One region of the Cellulomonas sp. GTC20042 genome, then DNA from elsewhere that is predicted to be linked to it. Evidence: predicted binding sites of a transcription regulator. Region 1 holds the regulator's gene; the other holds the start of a gene.
The links. Region 1 encodes LexA, which represses DNA repair genes until DNA is damaged. Its sites were predicted from a motif close to TCGAACANNTGTTCGA; they were not measured.
Positions count from the first base shown of each region.

Region 2: the regulator LexA is predicted to act here: its motif matches at 5,504-5,519, upstream of uvrA (excinuclease ABC subunit UvrA).

Region 1 covers NZ_AP043678.1:1,703,367-1,715,405, reverse strand. Annotated here, with positions in the region: gene ACZ5HG_RS07905 (aldo/keto reductase) at 1-697, shown strand, start outside; gene ACZ5HG_RS07900 (AMP-binding protein) at 754-2,451, shown strand; gene ACZ5HG_RS07895 (phosphotransferase family protein) at 2,448-3,347, shown strand; gene ACZ5HG_RS07890 (S9 family peptidase) at 3,424-5,430, opposite strand; gene nrdR (transcriptional regulator NrdR) at 5,529-6,026, opposite strand; gene ACZ5HG_RS07880 (LysM peptidoglycan-binding domain-containing protein) at 6,599-7,063, opposite strand; gene lexA (transcriptional repressor LexA) at 7,366-8,118, shown strand; gene ACZ5HG_RS07870 (aminotransferase class V-fold PLP-dependent enzyme) at 8,210-9,280, opposite strand; gene ACZ5HG_RS07865 (LysR family transcriptional regulator) at 9,362-10,282, shown strand; gene ACZ5HG_RS07860 (L-lactate dehydrogenase) at 10,378-11,385, opposite strand; gene ACZ5HG_RS07855 (ATP-dependent DNA helicase) at 11,440-12,039, opposite strand, start outside.
Region 2 covers NZ_AP043678.1:1,977,398-1,989,436, forward strand. Annotated here, with positions in the region: gene ACZ5HG_RS09070 (aldo/keto reductase) at 1-501, shown strand, start outside; gene ACZ5HG_RS09075 (acyl-CoA dehydrogenase family protein) at 504-1,652, shown strand; gene ACZ5HG_RS09080 (DUF4190 domain-containing protein) at 1,678-2,811, opposite strand; gene ACZ5HG_RS09085 (MBL fold metallo-hydrolase) at 2,886-3,575, opposite strand; gene ACZ5HG_RS09090 (glycoside hydrolase family 15 protein) at 3,572-5,434, opposite strand; gene uvrA (excinuclease ABC subunit UvrA) at 5,550-8,411, shown strand; gene ACZ5HG_RS09100 (OsmC family protein) at 8,560-9,060, opposite strand; gene uvrC (excinuclease ABC subunit UvrC) at 9,120-11,222, shown strand; gene rapZ (RNase adapter RapZ) at 11,219-12,039, shown strand, end outside.

The DNA of each region.
Region 1 (12,039 bases):
GGCCTCGCTGGACCAGTCGCTGCGCCGGCTCGGCACCGATCACGTCGACGTGTTCTACAGCCACCGCTTCGACCCGCGCACCCCGCTCACCGAGACGATCGGCGCGCTGAAGACCGCGGTCGACTCCGGGCGGGCCCGCTACGCCGGGATCTCGTCGTACTCCGCGCGGCGCACCGCCGAGGCGCTGGCGGTCGCCGCCGATCTCGGGCTGACGCTGACCCTGCACCAGCCCTCGTACTCGATGCTGAACCGGTGGGTGGAGCAGCCGGACATCGACGGCCGCACCCTGCTGGACGTCGCCGGCGAGGCCGGGATGGGCGTGGTCGCCTTCTCCCCGCTCGCCCAGGGGATGCTCACCACGAAGTACCTCGGCGGCGTGCCGGAGGGCTCGCGCGCGGCGCGGGGCGGCTCGCTGCGGTCGGAGTACCTGTCCGAGGAGAACCTGGCCCGGGTGCGCGCGCTGGCGGCGGTCGCGGAGCGGCGCGGGCAGACCCTCGCCCAGCTCGCGATCACCTGGGTGCTGCGCGACACGCGGGTGACGTCGGTGGCGCTCGGCGCGCGGACCGCCGCACAGCTCGAGGAGAACCTCGCCGCGGTGCACGCAGATCCGCTCGACGACGCGGATCTGGCGGAGATCGACCGGTACGCGGTGGACGGCGGGATCAACCTGTGGGGCTCCCGTTCGAGCGAGCTGTAACCCCCTGCACAGGACCTGCACACCTAAGTTACGGCTGCGTAGGTTACGGTGACCACGTGACCGACTTCACGCGCCCCTGGCACGCCTCGTACTCCGCCGGAGTCCCGGCCGAGATCGACGTGCCCGACGAGCCGCTGGACGCCGCCCTGGACCGTGCCGCCGCCACCTGGCCGGACCGGGTCGCCGTGGACTTCCTCGGCGCGACCGTCACCTACCGCGAGCTCGCTGACCAGGTCGCCCGCGGGGCCGCCGCCCTGCGCGACCTCGGCGTCGTCGCCGGTGACCGGGTCGCCATCGCGCTGCCGAACTGCACCTCGCACGTCGTCGCGTTCTACGCGGTGCTGCGGATCGGTGCGGTCGTGGTCGAGCACAACCCCACCTACACCGCCGCCGAGCTCGCCCACCAGCTGCGCGACTCCGGCGCCACCGTCGCGCTGGTCTGGGAGAAGGCCGTCGACGCCGCCCTGGCCGCCCGCGAGTCCAGCGAGCTGCGCACCGTCGTCTCGGTGGACGTCTCCGCCGACCTGCCGTGGACCAAGCGGCTCGCCCTGCACCTGCCGCTGCGCAAGGCGCGCCAGACCCGCGAGGCCCTGCGCGCCGAGGTGCCCGAGGGCACGCCGGTCTGGCACCGGCTGGTCGACGCCGCCCGCCCGCTGCCGCCGCACCACCCGCACCCGACCACCCGCGACGTCGCGCTGCTCCAGTACACCGGCGGCACCACCGGCACCCCCAAGGCGGCCGTGCTCACGCACCGCAACCTGGTCGCCAACGCCGTGCAGGGCCAGGCGTGGACCGGCGCGGTCCCGGGCACCGAGACGATCTACGCGGTGCTGCCGTTCTTCCACGCGTTCGGGCTGACGCTCTGCCTGACCTACGCCACCCGGGTCGGCGCCACGCTGGTCGCCTTCCCCAAGTTCGACCCGAAGACCGTGCTCGCCGCCCAGCGCCGCCGGCCCGGGACCTTCCTGCCCGCGGTGCCGCCGATGCTCGACCGCCTCGCCACCGCCGCCCAGGCCACCCGCAGCGACCTCTCCTCGTTCCGCTACGCGATCTCCGGCGCGATGTCGCTGTCCGCCGAGACCGCCGCGCGCTGGGAGGCGCTGACCGGCGGGCTGGTGGTCGAGGGCTACGGCATGACCGAGACCTCCCCCGTCGCGCTCGGCAGCCCGCTGTCCGCCGACCGCCGCCCCGGCGCCCTCGGGCTGCCGTTCCCCAGCACCGACATCCGCGTGGTCGACCAGGAGGACCCGACCCGCGAGGTCGCCCCCGGCGAGCAGGGCGAGCTGCTGATCCGCGGCCCGCAGGTGTTCCAGGGCTACTGGGGCCGCCCGGAGGAGACGGCCGGTCAGCTGCTCGACGGCGGCTGGCTGCGCACCGGCGACGTGGTCCGCGTGGACGAGACCGGCTTCGTGGTCCTGGTCGACCGGATCAAGGAGATGATCGTCACCGGAGGGTTCAAGGTGTACCCCTCGCAGGTCGAGGACCACCTGCGCTGCATGCCCGGCGTCCGCGACGTCGCCGTGGTGGGCATGCCCGGCGGTGACCTGGGCGAGAAGGTCGTCGCGGCGGTCGTGATGGAGATCGGGCACGCGCAGATCGAGCTGCAGGCCGTGCGCGACTGGTGCAGCGAGCGGCTGGCCCGCTACGCCGTGCCGAAGGACCTGGTGATCCTCACCGAGCTGCCCCGCTCGCAGATCGGCAAGGTCATGCGCCGCGTGGTCCGGGACGACCTGATCGCCGCCCAGCCCGCGTGACCTCCGGCGCTGCGCTCACCGGCCTCGCGCCGGAGCAGCGTGCGCTGCTGGACGACTGGCTGCCCGGGCACGAGGTCGTCGCCGATCTCGGCTGGGGGCTGATCGCGACGACCGTGCTGCGGGTCCGTGCCGGCGACGACGACCTGGTCGTGAAGGCCGGCGGCCCGGGTGACCACCACATCGCCCGGGAGATCCGCGCGCACCTCGACTGGCTCGGCCCCTGGACGCCCGGACGCGCGCCGACGCTGCTGCACCACGACCGCGACGCCCGGCTGCTGGTCACCCGCTGGCTGCCCGGCGAGCTGGTGCTCGGCACCCCCGCGCAGGACGACCCCGACACGTACCGCCAGGCCGGCTCCCTGCTCGCCGCCCTGCACACGCAGACGCCCGGGATCGTGGACGACGGGTGGGAGGCGCGGGAGAACGCCCGCTCGCTCGCGTGGCTGGACCGCCCGCACCGGATCGCCCCCGCGATCGTGACCCACCTGCGGGACCTGCTCGCCTCCTGGCCGCAGCCGCCCGCCGTGCTGGTGCCGACGCACGGCGACTGGCAGCCCCGCAACTGGCTGCGGCACGCGGGCGAGGTGCGGGTGATCGACCTCGGGCGGGCCGACCTGCGCCCGGCGGCGAGCGAGCTGACCCGGCTGACGCAGCGCGACTTCCGGCGCTCCCCCGCGTGCGAGGCCGCGTTCCTCGACGGGTACGGTGCGGACCCGCGCGTGGCCGACGAGGCAGCGGGCGCGCGGGACGGCGCGGCGCGGGAGGGCGCTGATGCGTGGACACGGTCGCTGGTGCGCGAGGCGATCGGGACGATCGCGTGGGCGTACGCCGTCGGTGCCGAGGACTTCGAGGCCGAGGGGCACGCGCTGCTCGCCGAGCTGCTGGGCTCGGGCTGAGACGTGCGCACGGCCCCGCGCCCGCCCGGATGGACGTGCGCGGGGCCGTTCGACGGGCCGTCCGGAGCAGGACCGCTCAGCGGGACAGCGGCAGGTGCCGGGCCCACCAGTCGAGGACGTGCTCGAACCGGACCAGCCGGTGCTGCGGGCGGCCGGAACGGGTCAGCTCGTGGCCCTCGCCGGGGAACAGCAGCAGCTCGGCCTCGACGCCGCGGCGCTTGAGCTCGACGAACCAGCGCTGGCCCTGCTCGACCGGGCACCGCCAGTCCTGCTCGGAGTGGATCACCAGCGTCGGCGTGGTCACCTTCGCCACGTGCGCCATCGGCGACTGCGCGGCCACGGCGGCCTTCTCGGCGTCGGAGTCGCCGTCGCCCAGGTACTCCAGGCCGAAGAACCAGCCGATGTCCGAGGATCCGGTGAAGCTGACCGGGTCGAGGAACCCGCGCTCCACGATCGCCGCCTCGAACCGGTCGGTGCGGGTGGTCAGCCACGCGGTGAGGTAGCCACCGTAGGAGCCGCCCATGACGCCCACCCGCTCGGCGTCCAGCGCCGGGTCAGTGGTCGCCGCGTCCAGCAGCGCGAGCACGTCGTCGGTGTCCACGGTGCCGAACGCGCGATGGATCGCCTTGCCGTGCGCGGAGCCGTAGCCGGCGGCACCGCGCGGGTTGCCGTAGACCACCGCGTAGCCGGCCTCGGCCAGCGTCTGCACCTCGTCGAACAGGCCGACCGTGTACTGCGCGTACGGGCCGCCGTGGATCATCAGGATCGTCGGGTGCGGGCCCGCGCCGAAGCGCTCCGGGTCCGGGGTGACCACCCAGCCGTGCACCGGGTACCCGTCCGGGGCGGTGGCGTTCACCTCGCGCGGCTCGCGCACCCGACCGGTGGCGCGCAGCGGGGCCGACAGGTCGGTCAACGCCCGCGAGGTGCCCGCCGTCAGGTCCAGCACGTGCAGGTCACCGCTGTCGGTCGGGCCGGCGACCGAGGCCACCGTGGTCCCGCCGGCGGAAGCGACGCCGTGCACGACGACCGCGCCGCCGAACGCCTCCCGGGCCGTGCCGTCCGCGTGCACCTCGTCCAGCACCACCGTGCCGCGGTGCAGCCGACCGACCAGCACCCCGCCGTCCACCGCAAGGAACGTGCCCGCGTCGAGGTCGACCGCCTCGGCGTCGGTCAGCCGCACCGGCGTGCCGTCCGCCCGCGGCCCGTCCGCCGTCGCCGTGAGCGCGAGCGCGAACAGGCCGGTCTGGCTGGCGACGAACTCGCGGCCGGAGGTGCCCATGTCCTGCGCGAGCAGCCAGACGCCGGAGCCGTCCGTCGTCGGGCGCGCGGCGATCACCGCGAGCGTGCTGCCCGCGTCGACGTCGGTCAGCGGCACCAGCGTGCCGTCCGACCCCTCGGAGGCGTCCACGAGCACCGCGTCCTCGCGCAGATCGGTGTCCTTGCCGGCGTGCCGGGCGGACACCGCGACCAGGTGACGGCCGTCGGCCAGCCACTCGGCGCCGTCGACGTCGAGGTCGCCGCTGGTGATCTGACGCGGCTCGGTCTCGGCCACCGCGCCCGGCGTCTGCGCCGGGACGTCCACCACGAACAGGTGCCGGCGCTTGTCCCGGGTGAAGCCCGCGCCGTCACCGCGGTACGGCAGCTCGGTGATGTGCCGCGGCCGCTCGGCGGCGGGGTTGCCGTCGGCGACGTAGCGACCCTCCTCCGGCACGCGGGCGAGGTAGGCGATCCGGCTTCCGTCCGGGGAGAACCGCGGCGACTGCGCACCGAGCGGGGCGTCGGTCAGCCGCACCGGCTCACCGCCCGCGAACTCCACCACGTGCACCTGAGGGCGCCCCTTCGCCTCGGCGCGCAGGAACACCACCCAGCGGCCGTCCGGGGAGATCTGCGGGTCCGTGTCACGGTGGCCGCGGGTCAGCCGGGTCGGCTCGGCGGAGCCGTCGGTCGCCACCCGCCACAGCTGGCCGGTGTACTCGTCCAGGTCGAGGTCGGGCGACGTCACCGCGACGACGGCGGTGCGGCCGTCGGGGCTGAGCGTCGGGGTGCCGGGTGCGTGCAGGAGCGCGAGGTCGTCAGGGATCACCCCATGACCGTAGTACGACGCCCCGACAGGCCGCGTCGGTCATCCACGGGCGGGGATCCCCGGCGCGGCGAGCGCGAGGGTTCGCGCCACGTCACCGCTCAGGAGGCGGACGCGTCGCCCTCGCGCCCGGCGCGCTCGGCGTCCGCGACCTCGTTCTCGGCGCGCAGCACCGTGATCGCCGCCTCGAAGTCGTCCAGCGAGCTGAACGCCTGGTAGACGCTCGCGAACCGCAGGTAGGCCACCTCGTCCAGGTCGCGCAGCGGTCCGAGGATCGCCAGCCCGATCTCGTAGGCGTCCAGCTCCGCGCTGCCGCTGGCACGCAGCGTCTCCTCGACGCGCTGGGCGAGCAGGGCGAGGTCGTCCTCGCTCACCGGGCGGCCCTGGCAGGCCTTGCGGACGCCGTTGACGATCTTGTCCCGGCTGAACGGCTCGGTCGCCCCGGAGCGCTTGACCACCGAGAGGCTCGCGGTCTCGATCGTGGTGAACCGGCGGTTGCACTGCGGGCACTGGCGGCGGCGACGGATCGACAGGCCGTCGTCGGAGGTGCGCGAGTCGACGACGCGGGAGTCCGCGTGACGGCAGAACGGGCAGTGCATGGTGGAGCCTCCTCGGTGCTTCTCCCGGAGGGCGGGCCCGGCCACGACGCCGACGTGCCTCACCCCCGCAAGGACCGGGACAACGTAGGTCGCCGCCGGTCGGCGGTGCAAGGCGGCTCGCCTCGGAGCGACGGTGGGACCGTTCCCGGGCGCCGCCCGGCCACGCCGTCCGGTCTTCGCGCGGCTGCGCAGTCCGGGCCGCGCACCCGCACCGGGTCCCGGACAGACGACGAGGGTGGCCGCAGTGCTGCGGCCACCCTCGTGGGGACGCCCCCGTCCCGTCTCGTCCGGACGACTCGCCTCGTCAGAACGGCGTTGCTTCACGCGCCTGCGTCGCGCACTCGGTGCCGACGTCGATGCGTCCTTCGAGGCGAGCCCCCCAGCCAGCCGTCGAAGTGATCACCACTGTAGGGGCCGGGATCCGATTTACGCAAGCCTGCACTTTCGTAATACTCGCCGCGACCTGCACGGGGTCAGCCCCAGGCCAGTGCGGGGGCAGCGCGCGGCCGGTGCGAGGTCAGCGCGCGGCCGGCGCAAGGCCAGCCGGAGGCCGGTGCGAAGTCCGCGCGGGATCAGGAGTCGGCCGGGAGCAGCAGCACCTGGCCGGCGCGCAGCGAGGCGTCCGCCAGACCGTTGAGCTCCTGGAGGCGCAGCACCGCGTCCCGCACGTCCTCACCGGGCAGCGCCACGTCGCCGGCGATCTGCCAGAGGGTCTCGCCCGCCTGCACCGCGTAGGTGCGCACCTCGATCGCCTGCTCCGGCCCGTCGGCCACCGCACGCCCACCGAGGACGCCCGCGAGCACGATCAGCGCGGCGAGCAGGAGGAGCACCGCACGCCCGCGCCGGGTCAGGTGCAGGTCGCGCAGCCCGGGCTCCGCCCGCTCCGCCACCACCGCCCCGGTCGCAGCCTCCTGCCGGGGAGCGGATGCCCGCCGGGCCGCAGTCGCCCGCCGAGAAGCAGCCGACCGCCGGGGAGCGGACGCCGGACGACGCACGTCGGCCAGGGCCACCCGCGGGGCCATCGTGATCGCGCTCATCCTCACCACTCCCTCTCGCCGACGGTCGCCCGCCGCTCTCGATCGATCCCGCTCGAACACCTGTTCGTCGAACGCTTGTACGATGCTGCCACGACCGGGCGTCGTTGTCGAGACACGCTCGAACAGATGTTTGATCCGTCCGCTCGCTCCGCCTAGGCTCGGCACATCGGGGCAAGCCCACCACCGACCACTGACACGGCCGGCCGACGCGGACGCCGCGCGACCGTGACCAGCACGGACGGTGCGCAGGGGCGGGTGCGAGCAGGTACGGGCAGCGGGCAGGGACGACGGAGAGGGTCATCATGACGAGCGGGACGAGCGGTGCCACCGGTGCCGGCACGACGGACGGCGTGGTCGACCTGCACGCCGAGGACGACGGGCTGACCCCGCGCCAGCGCCTCGTGCTGGAGACGGTGCGCGCCTCCGTGGAGTCCCGCGGCTACCCGCCGAGCATGCGCGAGATCGGCGACGCGGTCGGCCTCACCAGCCCCTCCTCGGTGAAGCACCAGCTGATGGCGCTCGAGCGCAAGGGCTACCTGCGGCGCGACCCCAACCGTCCGCGCGCGATCGAGGTCGTGCAGCCGGACGACTCCCGCGGCGTCACGGCGCTGCCCGGGCAGGCGGGCCCCACGGTCGCGGGCTTCGGCGACGAGGACTCCGCCGAGCGCGACGGCGCGCCGCGCGCCGCCTACGTGCCGGTGGTGGGCCGGATCGCCGCCGGCGGGCCGATCCTCGCCGAGCAGCTGGTCGAGGACGTGTTCCCGCTGCCCCGTCAGCTCGTCGGCGAGGGCGAGCTGTTCCTGCTCAAGGTGGTCGGCGACTCGATGATCGACGCCGCGATCTGCGACGGCGACTGGGTGGTCGTGCGGCGTCAGCCGGTGGCGGAGAACGGCGAGATCGTCGCCGCCATGCTCGACGGCGAGGCCACCGTGAAGACGCTCAAGCGCTCCGACGGCCACGTGTGGCTGCTGCCGCAGAACCCCTCGTACGCGCCGATCCCCGGTGACGAGGCGCAGGTGCTCGGTCGCGTCGTGTCGGTGCTGCGCAGCCTCTGACGCCGGACCCGCCCGGGTCGAGGGTGGCGACGCTGGTCACCCGGCGTTCAGGCGCCCTGGGCGCAGGCGCTCCGCACCGACGCGGGGCGGGTCAGGCCGCGCCGCGGGCCGGCACCCCGGCGCCGACGAGCGCTGCCACCGCCCGGTCCACGTCGCCCTCGTCCGCCCACACGTGGCACGCGAGCCGCACCCTGCCCGCGCGCCCGGCCACCCGGCAGCCCGCCGCCTCCAGGGCCGCACGCCGACGGCCGTCGGGATCGTCCAGCGTGACGATCGCACTGCCGGTCTCCGGCAGGCCGAGGCCGGCGCGCAGGCGGTCGGCGAGCCCGGCCGCGTACGCCTCCACAGTCACGGGATCGACGGCGGCGAAGGCCTCGACCGTCTCGGCGGCGCCGATCCACGCCTGCCACGCGGGCGAGACGTCGTACCGGCGCGCGTCCGCCGCCAGCCGCATCGACGGCCCGTAGCAGGAGCCCCAGACGTCCTCCCCCGCGTACCACCCGGCCTGCACCGGGCGCAGCGCGGGCTGCACGTGCTCGCCGACGGTGAGGAAGCCGGTGCCGCGCGGCGCGCACAGCCACTTGTAGGCGGCGGTCGCCGTGAGGTCGTAGACCCCCGCGTCCACCGCCTTCCACCCCGCCGCCTGGGTGAGGTCGGCGAACGTCCACGCCCCGTGCTCACGGGCGGTCCTGGCGATCGAGGGACCGTCCAGCACCGCCCCGGTGGCGGACTGCACCAGCGAGAAGGCCACCAGCGACGTGCGCGGACCGATCGCCTCCGCCAGCGCCTCGGCGGGCACCTGGCGGACATGGATCCGCGGCTGCTCGACCAGGAACGGGAACACCATCGAGGAGAAGTCGTCCTCGACGCAGAGCACCTCGGCACCGTCAGGCAGCGAGGCCGCGACCAGGGCTGCCATCACCGAGGTCTGCGCGCCGATCGCCACCCGGTCCGGCCCGACGCCGACCAGCCGTGCGAAGGCGGACCGCGCCCGCGTCACCGCGTCGTCGTAGCGTCCGGCGTCCAGCCCTCCGTCGGCCCAGCGGTCCAGGTCGGCGCGCAGCGCGGCGGTGGCAGCCCGGGTGGGCAGGCCGGCGGTGGCGGCGTCGAGGTGGCCCCGGACGGGCGGGAAGGCGGCGCGCAGATCGGCGAGGGAGGTCACCCCACGAGCGTGCCGGGCGCCCACCCATGCGCACAACGGCCAGTTGCCACGCGATCCATGCATCGGTCTTATGCTGCGGCCATGGCTCCCCGCGCCCTCGACGCCGCCGCCCTCCGCCTGGTCCGGGCGGTGCAGACCACCGGCTCGGTCACCGCCGCCGCGCAGCACCTCGGCCTGACCCAGCCCGCCGCCAGCCAGCAGCTGCGCGCGGTGGAACGGCTGATCGGCACGCCCGTGGTGGTCCGCTCGGGGCGAGGTGTGCGACTGACCGAGGCGGGACAGGTGCTGGCGCGCAGCGCGGTGCAGGTGCAGGCGGCGCTCGACGCCACGCTGGAGGAGGTCGCGGCGGTGGCCAGCCTGCGCGCCGGACGGGTGCGGCTGGCGGCGTTCCCCTCCGCCGCCGCCACGCTGCTCCCCCGCGCGCTGGCCGCGCTGCGCGCCGCGCACCCGGGGATCGCGACCACCTTCGTCGAGGCCGAGCCGCCGGAGGCGCTGAGCCTGCTGGACGCCGGACGCTGCGAGATCGCGCTGACCTTCCGCGACCCGGACGTCGAGCCGGATCGCGAGGGCCCGCGCCGCGCCGCCGTTCCGCTGCTGCGCGACGAGGTGCACCTGGTGCTGCCGCGCGGCGAGCGCGCGGTGGGCGATCCGGTGGACCTGGCCGATCTCGCCGACCGACCGTGGATCGCGGGCTGCGAGCAGTGCCGCGCCCAGCTCGTCCGCAGCTGCACCCGGGCGGGCTTCGACCCGGGGATCGACTTCGCCACCGACGACTACGTGACCGTGCTCGGTCTGGTCCGCGCCGGGCTCGGCGTCGCGACGCTGCCCGGGCTCGCGCTGGCAGCCGTGCCGCACGAGGGCGTGGACGTGCACCGGCCCGCGCAGCGCACCTTCCGCCTGGTGGAGGCCGTGCACGCCCCGGGCATGGACCGCGTGCCCGCGGTGGCCGCCGCCCTGCACGTGCTGCGCGAGACGGCGACGAGGTCGGTGGTTCGCGCCTGACCATGCGGCGCGGAACCACCGACCTCGTGCAGAACCACCGACCTCGCGGAATGGAGGGGGTGGGTGGGGCTGGGGTGGGGTGAGAGGGCCTGGGCTTACAGGCCGAAGCGGCGGGCTACGGCGCGGAGGGATTCCGCCGAGCGGCGGAGGCCGCTGAGCTCGTCCACGGACATCGGGACCTCGAGGCGCTCGCCGACACCGCCGCGGCCGACCACCGAGGGCACCGAGAGGCACACGTCGCTGATCCCGTGGTAGCCGTCCAGCAGCGAGGACACCGGCAGGATGCGCCGCTCGTCCTTCACGATCGCCTCGATGATCCGGGAGCCCGCCAGCGCCACCGCGTAGTTGGTCGCGCCCTTGCCGGCGATGATCCGGTAGGCCGAGTCGACCACCTCGCGGGCGATCGAGTCGCGCACCTCGGAGGTCAGCGGCACGTGGCCGTCGATGCCGTTCCAGTCGAGGATCGGCACGCCACCGATCGTCGCGGAGGACCACAGCGGCAGCTCGGAGTCGCCGTGCTCGCCGGCGATGTACGCGTGCACGTTCTGCACGGCCACACCGGTGTGCTGGGCGATCAGGTAGCGCAGCCGGGAGGAGTCGAGCACGGTGCCCGACCCGAACATCTGCGTCGGCGGCAGGCCGGAGTACTTCAGCGCGGCGTAGGTCACGATGTCCACCGGGTTGGTGACCATGACGTACACCGCGTTCGGCGCGACCTCGACCAGCGGCGGCAGGATCTTCTGCACCAGCGAGATCGTGGCCTCGGCCAGGTCGATCCGGGTCTGACCGGGCTTCTGCTTGGCGCCCGCGGTCACCATGACCACGTCGGCGTCCGCGCAGGCGGCGATGTCGTCGGAGCCGATCACCTCGGCCATCGGCATGAACTGGATGCCGTGCCCGAGGTCCAGCGCCTCCGCCTCGACCTTGGCCTTGTTGATGTCGTAGAGCACGACGCTGCGCGCGGCCCCGCGCATGAGCGCGGCGTAGGCCATCGTCGATCCCACCGCGCCGGCGCCGATCACGGCGAGCTTGGTGGTCCGTCGCGGCCCCGCGGTGGTGCCGGCCAGGCCGAGCTCGTCGCCGTCGTCAGTCTGGTCGCTCACGGGTCCTCCTCGCAGGTCTGCGCCGCAGGTGTCGGCGCCGGTCACGAGGGTAGTTCACGCGCTGGCGGCATGCTCCTGACCCGACAGGCGCCGCAGCGCACCGAGAGCGACGTCACGATCCGTGGTCCGCCAGAACCCGGGCAGCGAGCGGACCAGGAACTCCCCGTAGCGCGCGGTGGACAGCCGCGGGTCGAGCACCGCCACCACCCCGCGGTCGGCGGTGGAACGGATCAGCCGGCCGGCGCCCTGGGCGAGCAGCAGCGCGGCGTGGGTGGCGGCCACCGACATGAAGCCGTTGCCGCCCGCGGCCACCACCGCCTCCGAGCGCGCCGAGCGGACCGGGTCGTCCGGGCGCGGGAACGGGATCCGGTCGATCAGCACCAGCTGGTTGGACGGGCCGGGCACGTCCACGCCCTGCCAGAGCGACAGCGTGCCGAACAGGCAGGTGGGCTCGTCCTCGGCGAACTGCCGCACCAGGGTCGGCAGCTGGTCGTCGCCCTGCACCAGCACCGGCACGTCCAGCCGCTCGCGCATCGCCTCGGCCACCACGGTCGCCGCGCGTCGCGAGGAGAACAGCCCCAGCGTGCGGCCGCCGGCGGCGGTGATCAGCTCGGCGATCTCGTCCAGCTGCGCGTCGGTGGCGGGTTCACGCCC
Region 2 (12,039 bases), 270 kb from region 1:
CCGTTCCCCGGGCAGGACCTCTACGCCGAGACCTGGCGGACGCTGGTCGAGCTGGCCGACGAGGGGCGGGTGCGCAGCGTGGGCGTCTCGAACTTCCGTCCGGCGCACCTGGAGCGGATCATCGACGACTCCGGCGCGGTGCCGGTGGTCAACCAGGTGGAGCTGCACCCGTACCACCAGCAGCGTGAGGTGCGCGAGGTGCACGCCCGGCACGGGATCGTCACCGAGGCGTGGTCGCCGCTCGGCCGCGACCTGGGCGTGCTGGACGACCCGGTGCTGGGCGCGATCGCCGCCGCGCACGGGGTGAGCCCGGCGCAGGTGGTGCTGCGCTGGCACCTCGATCTCGGCATCGTCGCGATCCCCAAGTCGGTCACCCCGGAGCGGATCCGGGCCAATCTCGACGTGCACGGCTTCGCGCTCACCGAGGAGGACCACGCGCGGATCGCCGGGCTGGACGGCACCGGGCGGATCGGTCCGGACCCCGACCGGTTCGGGGCGTGACGATGAGCGGCGTCCTGCTGAACGAGGACCTGCTGGCGCGGATCGCGCAGCGCGCGCCGGGCCACGACCGAGAGAACACCTTCCCGCACGACGACCTGGCCGACCTGCGCGCGGCCGGCTACCTCGCGGCCTTCGTGCCGGAGCGCCTGGGCGGTGCCGGTCTGACGCTGGAGCAGGTGGCGCGCGAGCAGGCCCGGCTGGCGGCGGCGGCCCCGGCGACCGCGCTGGCGGTGAACATGCACCTGGTGGTGACCGGGATCGCCGCCGTGCTGGACCGCCGGGGCGACGACTCGCTCGGCTTCGTGCTGGCGGACGCCGCCGCGGGGGAGGTGTTCGCCTTCGGGAACTCCGAGGCCGGCAACGACCTGGTGATGTTCGACTCGCGCACCCGCGCGGAGCGCCAGCCCGACGGCGGCTACCGGTACACCGGCACCAAGATCTTCACCACGCTCTCCCCGGTGTGGACCCGGCTGGCGACCTTCGGCCGGGACGACGCCGACCCCGACGACCCGCGCCTGGTGCACGCCGTGCTGCGGCGCGAGGACGGCGGCGTCACCGCGAAGGACGACTGGGACACCCTCGGCATGCGCGCCACCCAGAGCCGTACGACGCTGCTCGACGGCGCGTACGCGGCGCCGGAGCGGGTGTTCCGCTCGTTGCCGCCGGGGCCGAGCGCCGACCCGTACGTCTTCGCGCTGTTCGCGGTGTTCGAGATCCTGCTCGCCGCTGTCTACACCGGGATCGGCCGACGGGCGCTGGAGCTCGCCGTCGCGGCCGCGCACCGGCGCACGTCGATGAAGCACGACGGCCGCCCCTACGCGCAGGACCCGGACATCCGCTGGCGGGTGGCGGAGGCCGCGATCGGGCAGGACGGGATCGAGCCGCAGGTGTGGGCGCTGGCGCGGGACGTCGACGAGCAGGTCGACCACGGCGCGCTGTGGTTCGCCAAGATGGTCGGCCTCAAGGTGCGCGCGACGGAGAGCGCACGGGTGGTGGTCGACCACGCGATCCGGGTGGCCGGCGGCGGCTCGTACTTCGCCGGCAACGAGCTCGGTCGGCTCTACCGCGACGTGCTCGCCGGGATCTTCCACCCCTCCGACGGGGAGTCCGCGCACGCCACCGTCGCGCAGGCCTGGCTCGGGCCGGCGTGACGGTGGCGCCGCGGGGCGTCCCGGATCAGAACGTCTCGGTCTCGCAGGACCAGGTGGTCTCGACCCGGTTGCCGCAGGTCTGGCCGAACTCCTCGTAGTCCGAGTCCCACGGCGAGTCGACGTAGAGGTCGTCGCAGGCGGCCATGTCGCCCGCGGCGCAGGCGTCCCAGAGCGCGTCCAGCTCGGGGTCGTCGCCGTAGGTCGAGACGTCGTCGCCGGTGCCCGACCCGGTGTCCGAGCCGGGGTCGGGCAGGCTGCTGCTGTCGCAGTACTGGCCGCCGCTGGTGGTGCCGCCGCAGGTGTCGCCGAAGTGCTGGTCGTCGGAGCCGTCGACCGCCTCGTCGTAGAGGGTGTCGCAGGCCGCCATGTCGCCGCCGGCGCAGTCGGAGCGCAGGTCGGCCATCCGGTCCTGGTAGGCGGAGACGCCGAGGAAGACGATGATCCCGATCACGGCGTACAGCACGATCTGCGCCGCGCCGAGCGCGACGCCGGCGATCGCCATGCCCTTGCCACCGGTGCCGTTCTTCTTGGTGCGGCCGATGCCGAGGATGCCGAGCACCAGCGGCACGACCGCGAGCCCGAGCAGGCCGGTGACCAGCGCGGCGATCGAGACGCCGTCGGTCGGTCGCGCCGGTGCCGGGCCCGGGTAGGGGGTGGCGTAGGGCGTCTGGCCGGGGTAGCCGGGGGCGGGCGGGTAGCCGCCGTAGGTCGCGCCGACGGGGGCCGGGGGCGCGGCCGACGTGGCATAGCCGGGCGCGGGAGCACCGTAGGGCGTGCTCGGGGCGGGCTGCTGCGGGCTGGCGCCGTAGGGCTGCTGCGGGGCGGCGCTGCCGTAGGGCGAGGGGGCCGGAGCGGGGGCGCCGTCGGGCTGCTGCGGGGCGGCGGATCCGGGCGCGGAGTACGGCGCGGCCGGTGCGGCGTAGGGCGACGCGGGCGGTGCCGGGTACGGCGCGGCCGGTGCGGCGTAGGGCGACGCGGGCGGTGCCGGTGGGGTGACCGGCGCGGTGCTCGACGGCACCTCGTACCCGGAGACGAACGGCGCGGGCGCCGGGATCGCCTGCGTGGGCTCGGTGCCGGTCGGCTCGCTGCCCTCCGCCCCGGAGCCGATCGGCTCGGTGGGCCGGTCGGCGGGGTCGGGGGTGCCGGTCTCGTGCGACATGGGGGTCCTTCCGGGCGGATCGGGTGCTGCGGGCCACTATCCCAGAGCCGATGCCCGCGCAGCAGTGGTCGTGGTCACCAGCCGCGCGCCCACCAGGACGGCAGGTGCGGCCGCTCCGCGCCGAGGGTGGTGTCGTCGCCGTGGCCGGGCAGCACGCGGGTGTCGTCCGCCAGCGGGTCGAAGACGCGCTCGGTGAGGTCGGTCATCAACGAGGCGAAGTCGGCGGGGGTGGTGGTGCGCCCGGGGCCGCCGGGGAACAGCGAGTCGCCGGTGAGCAGGACGGTGCGGTCGGCGCCGTCGCGCAGCGCGAGGGCGACGGCGCCGGGGGTGTGGCCGCGCAGCGTGATCACGTCCAGGGTGAGCGCGCCGATCGTCAGCCGGTCGCCGTGGCCGAGCCCGCGCGGGACGGTGGTGCCGGCGTGCTCGGCGACCGCCCGCGCGTCGGGGGCACCGGCGGCGTGCGGGGAGTCGGTGGCGTCGAGCACGGCGGCGAGCGCGCCGAGGTGGTCGGCGTGCCGGTGGGTGGTGACCACCAGGTCGAGACGTCCCTCCGCCGACCCCGCGCGGACCAGGTCGAGCAGCCGGTCCGGCTCCGCGGCGGCGTCGACCAGCAGCTGCGCGCCGGTGGTCGCGCAGGTGAGCAGGTAGGCGTTGTTGTCCATCGGCCCCACCGAGAGCTTGCGCAGGGTGGCGCTGCCCAGGTCGAGGGTGGCGGCGGGGCCGCCGGGCTCGACGTGGCCGGTGTAGGTGCCCGGGTCGGTCACAGTGCGGTCGCCTCCTCGGCGGTCGGGTCGGTCGCGGTGGTCGGTGCGGGCGCGGTGCCGCCCGCCAGCGCGAGGTCGTGCGCGTGGACGGCGCGGACCAGCGTCAGGTGGGACAGCGCCTGCGGCACGTTGCCCATCATGCGGCCCGCGGCGACGTCGTACTCCTCGGCGAGCAGGCCCAGATCGGTGCGCAGACCGGTCAGCACGTCCAGCACCGCGGTCGATCCCGCGACGTCGCCCTGCCGCGCCAGCGCGTCCGCCAGCCAGCCCGAGCAGGCCAGGAACGGGTGCTCGGAGCCGCGCAGGCCGTCGTCGGTGCGCTCGGTGCGGTAGCGCAGCAGCAGGCCGGGGGCGATCTCCAGCTCGGCGCGCACCGCCGCCACCGTGCCGACCAGCCGCGGGTCGTCCGCGGGCAGGAAGCCGACCTGCACCATCTGCAGCAGCGAGGCGTCGGTGTGCCCGGCGCCCGGGTGCTGCACGAACGACCCCAGACCGGCGTCCCAGTGGTGCGCGAGCACCTCGGCGTGCACGGCGTCCCGCTCGGTGCGCCACCGGTCGACCGCCCCGTCGGCGGCGGGCAGCCCGTGCTGCTCGACGGCCCGCACCGCGCGATCGAGGGCCGCCCAGGCCATCACCGCCGAGTGGGTGAACCGCCGGGGCGCGCCGCGCACCTCCCAGATCCCGCTGTCCGGCGTGCGCCAGGTGCGGCAGAGGTGCTCGACCAGGTGGGTCTGCAGCGACCAGGAGTCCGCGCTCTCCTCGATCCCGGCCTCACGCGCCAGGTGCAGCGCGCACATCACCTCGCCCAGCACGTCGTTCTGCACCTGCCCGACGGCGGCGTTGCCCACCCGCACCGGCCGGGATCCTGCGTAGCCGGGCAGGTGGTCGAGGGTGCGCTCGGGCAGGTCCCGCCGCCCGTCCAGCCCGTACATGATCTGCACGTCCGCCGGGTCGCCGGCCACCGCGCGCAGCAGCCACTGCCGCCAGTCCTGCGCCTCCTCCCGGTAGCCGTGCTCCAGCAGCGCCTCCAGGGTCATCGCCGCGTCCCGCAGCCAGCAGTACCGGTAGTCCCAGTTGCGCTCGCCGCCGAGGTCCTCGGGCAGGGAGGTGGTGACCGCCGCCGCGATCCCGCCGGTCTCGGCGTCGGTGAGCAGCCGGAGCACCAGCAGCGAGCGGACCACGGCCTCCCGGTAGGAGCCCTGGTAGCGGCAGCGACGCGCCCAGCGGCCCCAGCGGGCCTCGGTGGCCTCCACCCGGTGCTCCAGGTGCGGGCGGCGGGGGACCGGCCGCCAGGACGGCGACCAGGTGAGCGACAGCTCGACGCTCTCGCCGGCGGCCAGGCTGAAGGTGTCGGTGTGCGCGTGGTCGTCCGGCACCGGCAGGCGGTCACCGCGCAGCACCAGCGCGTCCGGACCGGCGACCGCCTGGATCACCTCGGCCCCGTCGGGATCGGTCACCCGGTGCACCCACGGCTGCACGGCGCCGTAGCCGAACCGGACCACCCACTCGTGCCGGACGGTCACGGTGCCCTCGGTGGCGGCGATCCGCCGGACCAGGTCGCAGCGGTCGTCGCCCAGCGGCATCGCGTCCAGCAGCACGGCCGTTCCGGTCGGCGTGCGGAAGGTGGTCTCCAGCACGAAGGACTCGCCCAGGTAGCGCCGCTCGACCTCGGCGTCGGGCACCGTGAGCAGCCAGCGGCCGTGCCGGGGGTCGCCGAGCAGGGCCGCGAAGCAGGCGGGGGAGTCGACCCGCGGCACGCACAGCCAGTCCACCGATCCGGTGCGGGAGACCAGGGCCGCGGTGCGTCCGTCGCCGAGCACGGCGTAGTCGTCGATCGGGGTGGGCGAGCGGTCGGGCATGGCGCCATCATGCGACGTCAGGGGCCCGTGCACCCGTCGGGACGGGGTCCCGCGCGAGGGGTTCGGCATTCGAACAGGTGTGCGGATGTCAGTCCCGGCACGTACCATGGCGCCCGTGAACGATCGACTGGTGGTCCAGGGGGCCCGCGAGCACAACCTCCGCAACGTCGACCTGGACCTGCCCCGTGACCGGCTCATCGTCTTCACGGGTCTGTCGGGCTCGGGCAAGTCCTCGCTGGCCTTCGACACGATCTTCGCGGAGGGCCAGCGCCGCTACGTGGAGTCCCTGTCGGCCTACGCCCGGCAGTTCCTCGGGCAGATGGACAAGCCCGACGTCGACTTCATCGAGGGGCTGTCCCCGGCGGTGTCGATCGACCAGAAGTCGACCAACCGCAACCCCCGGTCGACGGTCGGCACGATCACCGAGGTCTACGACTACCTGCGCCTGCTGTTCGCCCGCGCCGGCGTGCAGCACTGCCCGGTCTGCGGCGAGCGCGTGATCGCGCAGACCCCGCAGCAGATCGTCGACCGCCTGCTCGAGCTGCCCGAGGGCACTCGCTACCAGGTGCTCGCGCCGGTCGTCCGCGGCCGCAAGGGCGAGTACGCCGACCTGTTCGCCGAGCTCCAGGCCAAGGGCTTCTCCCGCGCGCGGGTCGACGGCGAGGTGATCCAGCTCAGCCAGCCGCCGACGCTGGAGAAGAAGCTCAAGCACGACATCGAGGTCGTCGTGGACCGCCTCGTGTCCCGCGAGGGCGTGCAGCGCCGGCTCACCGACTCGATCGAGACCGCGCTGCCGCTGGCCGGCGGTCTGGTCGTGATCGAGCTGGTCGACGCCGACATCGACGACCTCGGGCGCGAGATGCGGTTCTCCGAGCACCGCGCCTGCCCGAACGACCACCAGCTCACGCTGGAGGAGATCGAGCCCCGGACGTTCTCGTTCAACGCGCCCTACGGCGCCTGCCCGGAGTGCACCGGCCTCGGCATGCGGCTGGAGGTCGACCCCGACCTGGTCGTGCCGGACGAGGACCTGTCCCTGCGCGACGGGGCGGTGGCGCCGTGGGCGCAGATCTCCTCGGAGTACTTCGAGCGGGTGCTGACCGCCCTCGCCGACGACCTCGGCTTCTCGATGGACGTGCCGTGGCGCGCCCTGCCGCAGCGCGCCAAGGACGCGGTGCTGCACGGCGAGAACCACAAGGTGCACGTCAAGTACAAGAACCGCTGGGGCCGTGAGCGCCAGTACTCCACCGGCTTCGAGGGCGTGCTGACCTTCCTCGAGCGGCGCCACCAGGAGACCGAGTCCGAGTGGAGCAAGGAGAAGTACGAGGCCTTCATGCGCGAGGTCCCGTGCCCCGCCTGCGACGGCGCCCGCCTCAAGCCCGAGGTGCTGGCCGTGCTGGTCGGCGGCCGGTCGATCGCGGACGTGTGCTCGCTGCCGATCCGCGCCGCCCGTGACTTCCTCGACACCCTGGAGCTCGGCGAGCGCGAGAAGCAGATCGCCGCGCAGGTGCTCAAGGAGATCCAGGCCCGGCTCGGCTTCCTGCTCGACGTCGGCCTGGACTACCTGTCGCTGTCCCGCGCCGCCGCGACCCTCTCCGGCGGCGAGGCGCAGCGCATCCGCCTGGCGACGCAGATCGGCTCCGGCCTGGTCGGCGTGCTCTACGTGCTGGACGAGCCGTCGATCGGCCTGCACCAGCGCGACAACCGCCGGCTGATCGACACCCTCACCCGCCTGCGCGACCTGGGCAACACCCTGATCGTGGTCGAGCACGACGAGGACACCATCCGCACCGCCGACTGGATCGTGGACGTCGGCCCCGGCGCCGGCGAGCACGGCGGCCACGTGGTGCACTCCGGCGACCTCGCCGGCCTGCTCGCGTCGCAGGAGTCGGTCACGGGTGCCTACCTGTCCGGCCGCCGGCAGATCCCCATGCCCGCGACCCGCCGCGCGATCGACAAGAAGCGTCAGGTCACCGTGGTCGGCGCCCGCGAGCACAACCTGCAGAACATCGACGTGTCCTTCCCGCTCGGCGTGCTCACCGCCGTCACCGGGGTCTCCGGCTCCGGCAAGTCGACGCTGGTCAACTCGATCCTCTACACGGTGATGGCCAACGAGCTGAACCACGCCCGCCGCGTGGCCGGCCGGCACAAGCGGGTCACCGGCCTGGAGCACCTGGACAAGGTCGTGCACGTCGACCAGGGGCCGATCGGTCGCACCCCGCGGTCCAACCCCGCCACCTACACCGGCGTGTGGGACCGGATCCGCAAGCTGTTCGCGGAGACGACCGAGGCCAAGGTGCGCGGCTACACCGCCGGGCGGTTCTCCTTCAACGTCAAGGGCGGGCGCTGCGAGGCGTGCTCCGGCGACGGCACCCTGAAGATCGAGATGAACTTCCTGCCGGACGTCTACGTCCCCTGCGAGGTCTGCCACGGGGCCCGGTACAACCGGGAGACCCTCGAGGTGCACTTCAAGGGCAAGACGGTCGCCGACGTGCTGGACATGCCGATCGAGGAGGCCGCGGAGTTCTTCGCCGCCGTCCCCGCGATCAGCCGCCACCTGAAGACCCTGGTCGACGTCGGCCTGGGCTACGTCCGGCTCGGCCAGCCGGCGACCACGCTGTCCGGCGGCGAGGCGCAGCGCGTCAAGCTCGCCTCCGAGCTGCAGCGCCGGTCCAGCGGGCGCACCGTGTACGTCCTGGACGAGCCCACCACCGGCCTGCACTTCGAGGACATCCGCCGCCTGCTCGGCGTGCTCCAGTCGCTGGTCGACAAGGGCAACTCCGTCATGGTGATCGAGCACAACCTCGACGTGATCAAGAACGCCGACTGGGTGATCGACATGGGCCCCGAGGGTGGCAGCGGTGGCGGCACCGTCGTCGCGCAGGGCACGCCGGAGCACATCGCCGGCGTCGCGGCGAGCCACACCGGGCGGTTCCTCGCCGAGGTGCTGGGCCAGGAGCAGGAGCAGGTCAGCGCCTGATCGACGCGGCAGCGGCCCCGACCCCTCCACGGGGCGGGGCCGTCGCCGTTCCCCGGGGTTCGGAGCGCGGGGTCCGAGGGCGCACGGATCCGCGCGGCGCCTGACGTGCAGGGTTCGACGTCCGACGCGCCGGGAGCCGCGCAGCGGGTCAGTGCTGCTCGACGGCCACGGGCGCCGGTTCGGTGCGCACCGGGAAGCTCACCGACCGGGCGATGAAGCAGTGCTCGTGCGCCTTCCGGTGCACCTCGGCCAGCAGCGCGTCCAGGTCGCGCGCACCCGCGGCATCCTCGGGCTCACGTACGGTCACGCGCGGATGCAGCGTGACCTCGGTGAACTCGCCGTGCCCGGCCGCCGCCACGCGCATCGTCCCCGACGCCTGATCGGCGTAGCCGACGACCACCACACCCTCCACCGCTGCCAGGTGCAGGAACCAGAGCATGTGGCACTGCGCGAGCGCCGCCACCAGCAGGTCCTCCGGCGTGTGCCGGGCAGGGTCGCCGCGGAACGCGGGATCGGCGGAGCCGGCGATCACCGGCTTGCCCTCCACGTGCACGTCGTGGTCGCGGGTGTAGTCGCGGTACCCGGTGGTCCCGGTCGCCCCGGCGCCGGTCCAGACGACCTCCGCGGTGTACGTGTGCAGGAGTCCCATCGCCCGAGGGTACCCGGGGGGTTCGGGCCCTGTGGGTGGGGCGAACTAGGCTCGTCCGCATGGCTGATCCCGCGACCTACCGCCCCGCCCCCGGGGAGATCCCGGACCAGCCGGGCGTCTACCGGTTCCGGGACGAGCACGGCCGGGTGATCTACGTCGGCAAGGCGAAGAGCCTGCGGCAGCGCCTCAACAGCTACTTCCAGGACGTCGGCGGCCTGCACCCGCGCACGCAGACCATGGTGACCACGGCGGCCTCCGTGCAGTGGACCGTGGTCGGGACCGAGGTCGAGGCGCTGGCGCTGGAGTACTCCTGGATCAAGGAGTTCGACCCGCGGTTCAACGTGAAGTACCGCGACGACAAGTCCTACCCGTACCTCGCGGTCACCCTGGCGGAGCGGTTCCCCCGGGTGCAGGTGATGCGCGGCGCCAAGCGGCCGGGCACCCGGTACTTCGGCCCCTACGCGCACGCCTGGGCGATCCGGGAGACCGTCGACCTGCTGCTGCGGGTGTTCCCGGTGCGTACCTGCTCGGCGGGGGTGTTCAAGCGCGCGGGGCAGCAGGGCCGGCCGTGCCTGCTCGGCTACATCGACAAGTGCTCGGCGCCGTGCGTCGGCCGGATCTCCGAGGTGGACCACCACACGCTCGCCGAGGAGTTCGCGGAGTTCATGGCGGGGGACACCGCCCGGTTCACCAAGCGGCTCACCGCGCGGATGAAGGAGGCCGCCGCCGAGCTGGACTTCGAGCAGGCGGCCCGGCTGCGCGACGACATCGTGGCGCTGGAGCGGGCGACCGAGAAGAACGCCGTGGTGCTGTCCGACGGCACGGACGCGGACATCTTCGCGCTGGTCGGCGACGAGCTCGAGGCCGCCGTGCAGGTGTTCCACGTCCGGGACGGGCGCATCCGGGGCCAGCGCGGCTGGATCGTGGAGAAGGTCGAGGACGCCACCGACGCCGACCTGGTCGAGCACCTGCTCCAGCAGGTCTACGGCTCCGAGGCCACCGACGACGGCGCGACCGGTGCCGCCGCCGGGTCCGTCCCGCGCGAGGTGCTGGTGCCGGAGCTGCCGCCGGAGCCGGAGCAGGTGCAGACGTGGCTGACCGGCCTGCGCGGCAGCAAGGTGTTCCTGCGCGTCCCGCAGCGCGGCGAGAAGCACGAGCTGGCCGAGACGGTGCGCAAGAACGCCGAGCACGCGCTCGCCCTGCACCGCACCCGCCGCTCCGGCGACCTCACCACCCGCAGCCAGGCGCTGCGCGAGATCCAGGAGGCGCTGGGCCTGGAGTCGGCCCCGCTGCGGATCGAGTGCTACGACGTCTCGCACAACCAGGGCACCTACCAGGTCGCGTCGATGGTGGTCTTCGAGGACGGGCTCGCGCGCAAGAGCGAGTACCGGCAGTTCTCGATCCGCGGATCCGAGGGCGAGGGCGCCCGCGACGACACCGAGGCGATGCACGAGGTGATCACCCGGCGGTTCCGGCGCTACCTGGCCGAGCGCGAGCAGGCCGGCGACCTGGAGCTCGGTCTGGGGGAGGACCAGGTCGCCGAGGCGATGGCCGACGCCGACGCCGGACCCGCGCGCTCCGGCCCGGTCGACCCGACCACCGGTCGCCCGCAGCGCTTCGCGTACCCGCCCAACCTGGTCGTGGTCGACGGCGGCCCGCCCCAGGTCGCCGCGGCCGCCGCCGCGCTGGCCGAGCTCGGGATCGACGACGTCGCGCTCTGCGGCCTCGCCAAGCGCCTGGAGGAGGTCTGGGTGCCGGGCGACGAGTACCCGGTGATCCTGGAGCGCTCATCCGAGGGGCTGTACCTGCTCCAGCGGCTGCGCGACGAAGCCCACCGGTTCGCGATCACCGCGCACCGCAAGCGGCGCAGCAAGGGCATGACGGTGTCGGCGCTGGACGGCGTTCCCGGCCTCGGCCCCGCGCGCTCGGCGGCGCTGCTCAAGCACTTCGGCTCGCTCAAGCGGCTGCGTGCGGCGTCGGCCGAGGAGATCGCCACCGTGCCCGGCATGGGCGACCGCACCGCCGCCGCGGTGGTCCGCGCGCTGCACCCCGAGGCGGCGGTCCCGGACCCGGCGGTGCCCGAGCCGGCGACCGCTCCCGAGGACGACGCGAACGCCCCCCGACCTGCAGATGCGGGCGCGGCTGGCATGCTGGGGGCATGAGCAGCGACCCCTCGCCGATCACGGTCCCGCACGGCATCCCGGCCATCGAGAGGGCCACGCAGGCGCCCCGCGTCAGCGAGCCGCACCTGCTGATCATCACCGGCATGTCCGGCGCCGGCCGCTCGCGTGCCGGGGCGGTGCTGGAGGACCTCGGCTGGTACGTCGTGGACAACCTGCCCGCGCAGATGCTCACTCACCTGGTCGGCATGCTCACCCACGGCGGGCCGCCGAGCGGCGAGCTGCGGCTGGCCGCGGTGGTCGACGTGCGCGGGCGCGAGTTCTTCGCCGCGCTGACCGGGGTGCTCGACCAGCTGCGCGAGTCCGGCGTCGACTACAAGATCATCTACCTCGACGCCTCGGACGAGGTGCTGGTCCGCCGGTACGAGCAGGTCCGCCGCCCGCACCCCCTGCAGGGCGAGGGCCGGATCCTGGACGGCATCGCCGCCGAGCGCGCCCTGCTCGCCGAGATCCGTGACCGCGCCGACGTGCTGATCGACTCCTCCGAGACCAACGTGCACGAGCTCGCCCGCATCGTGCGGAACGCCGTCTCGGTCACCGAGGAGGAGGCGCTGCGGATCAACGTGATCTCCTTCGGCTTCAAGTACGGCATCCCGCTGGACGCGGACCACGTGGTCGACGTGCGCTTCCTGGCGAACCCGTACTGGATCAGCGAGCTGCGGCACCTGTCCGGGCGGGACGCCCCGGTGCGCGACTACGTGCTCGGCCTGCCCGGCGCCCGCACCTTCGTGGACCGCTACGTCGCGGCCCTGGAGCCGGTGCTCGCCGGGTACCTCCAGGAGGAGAAGCGCTACGTGAC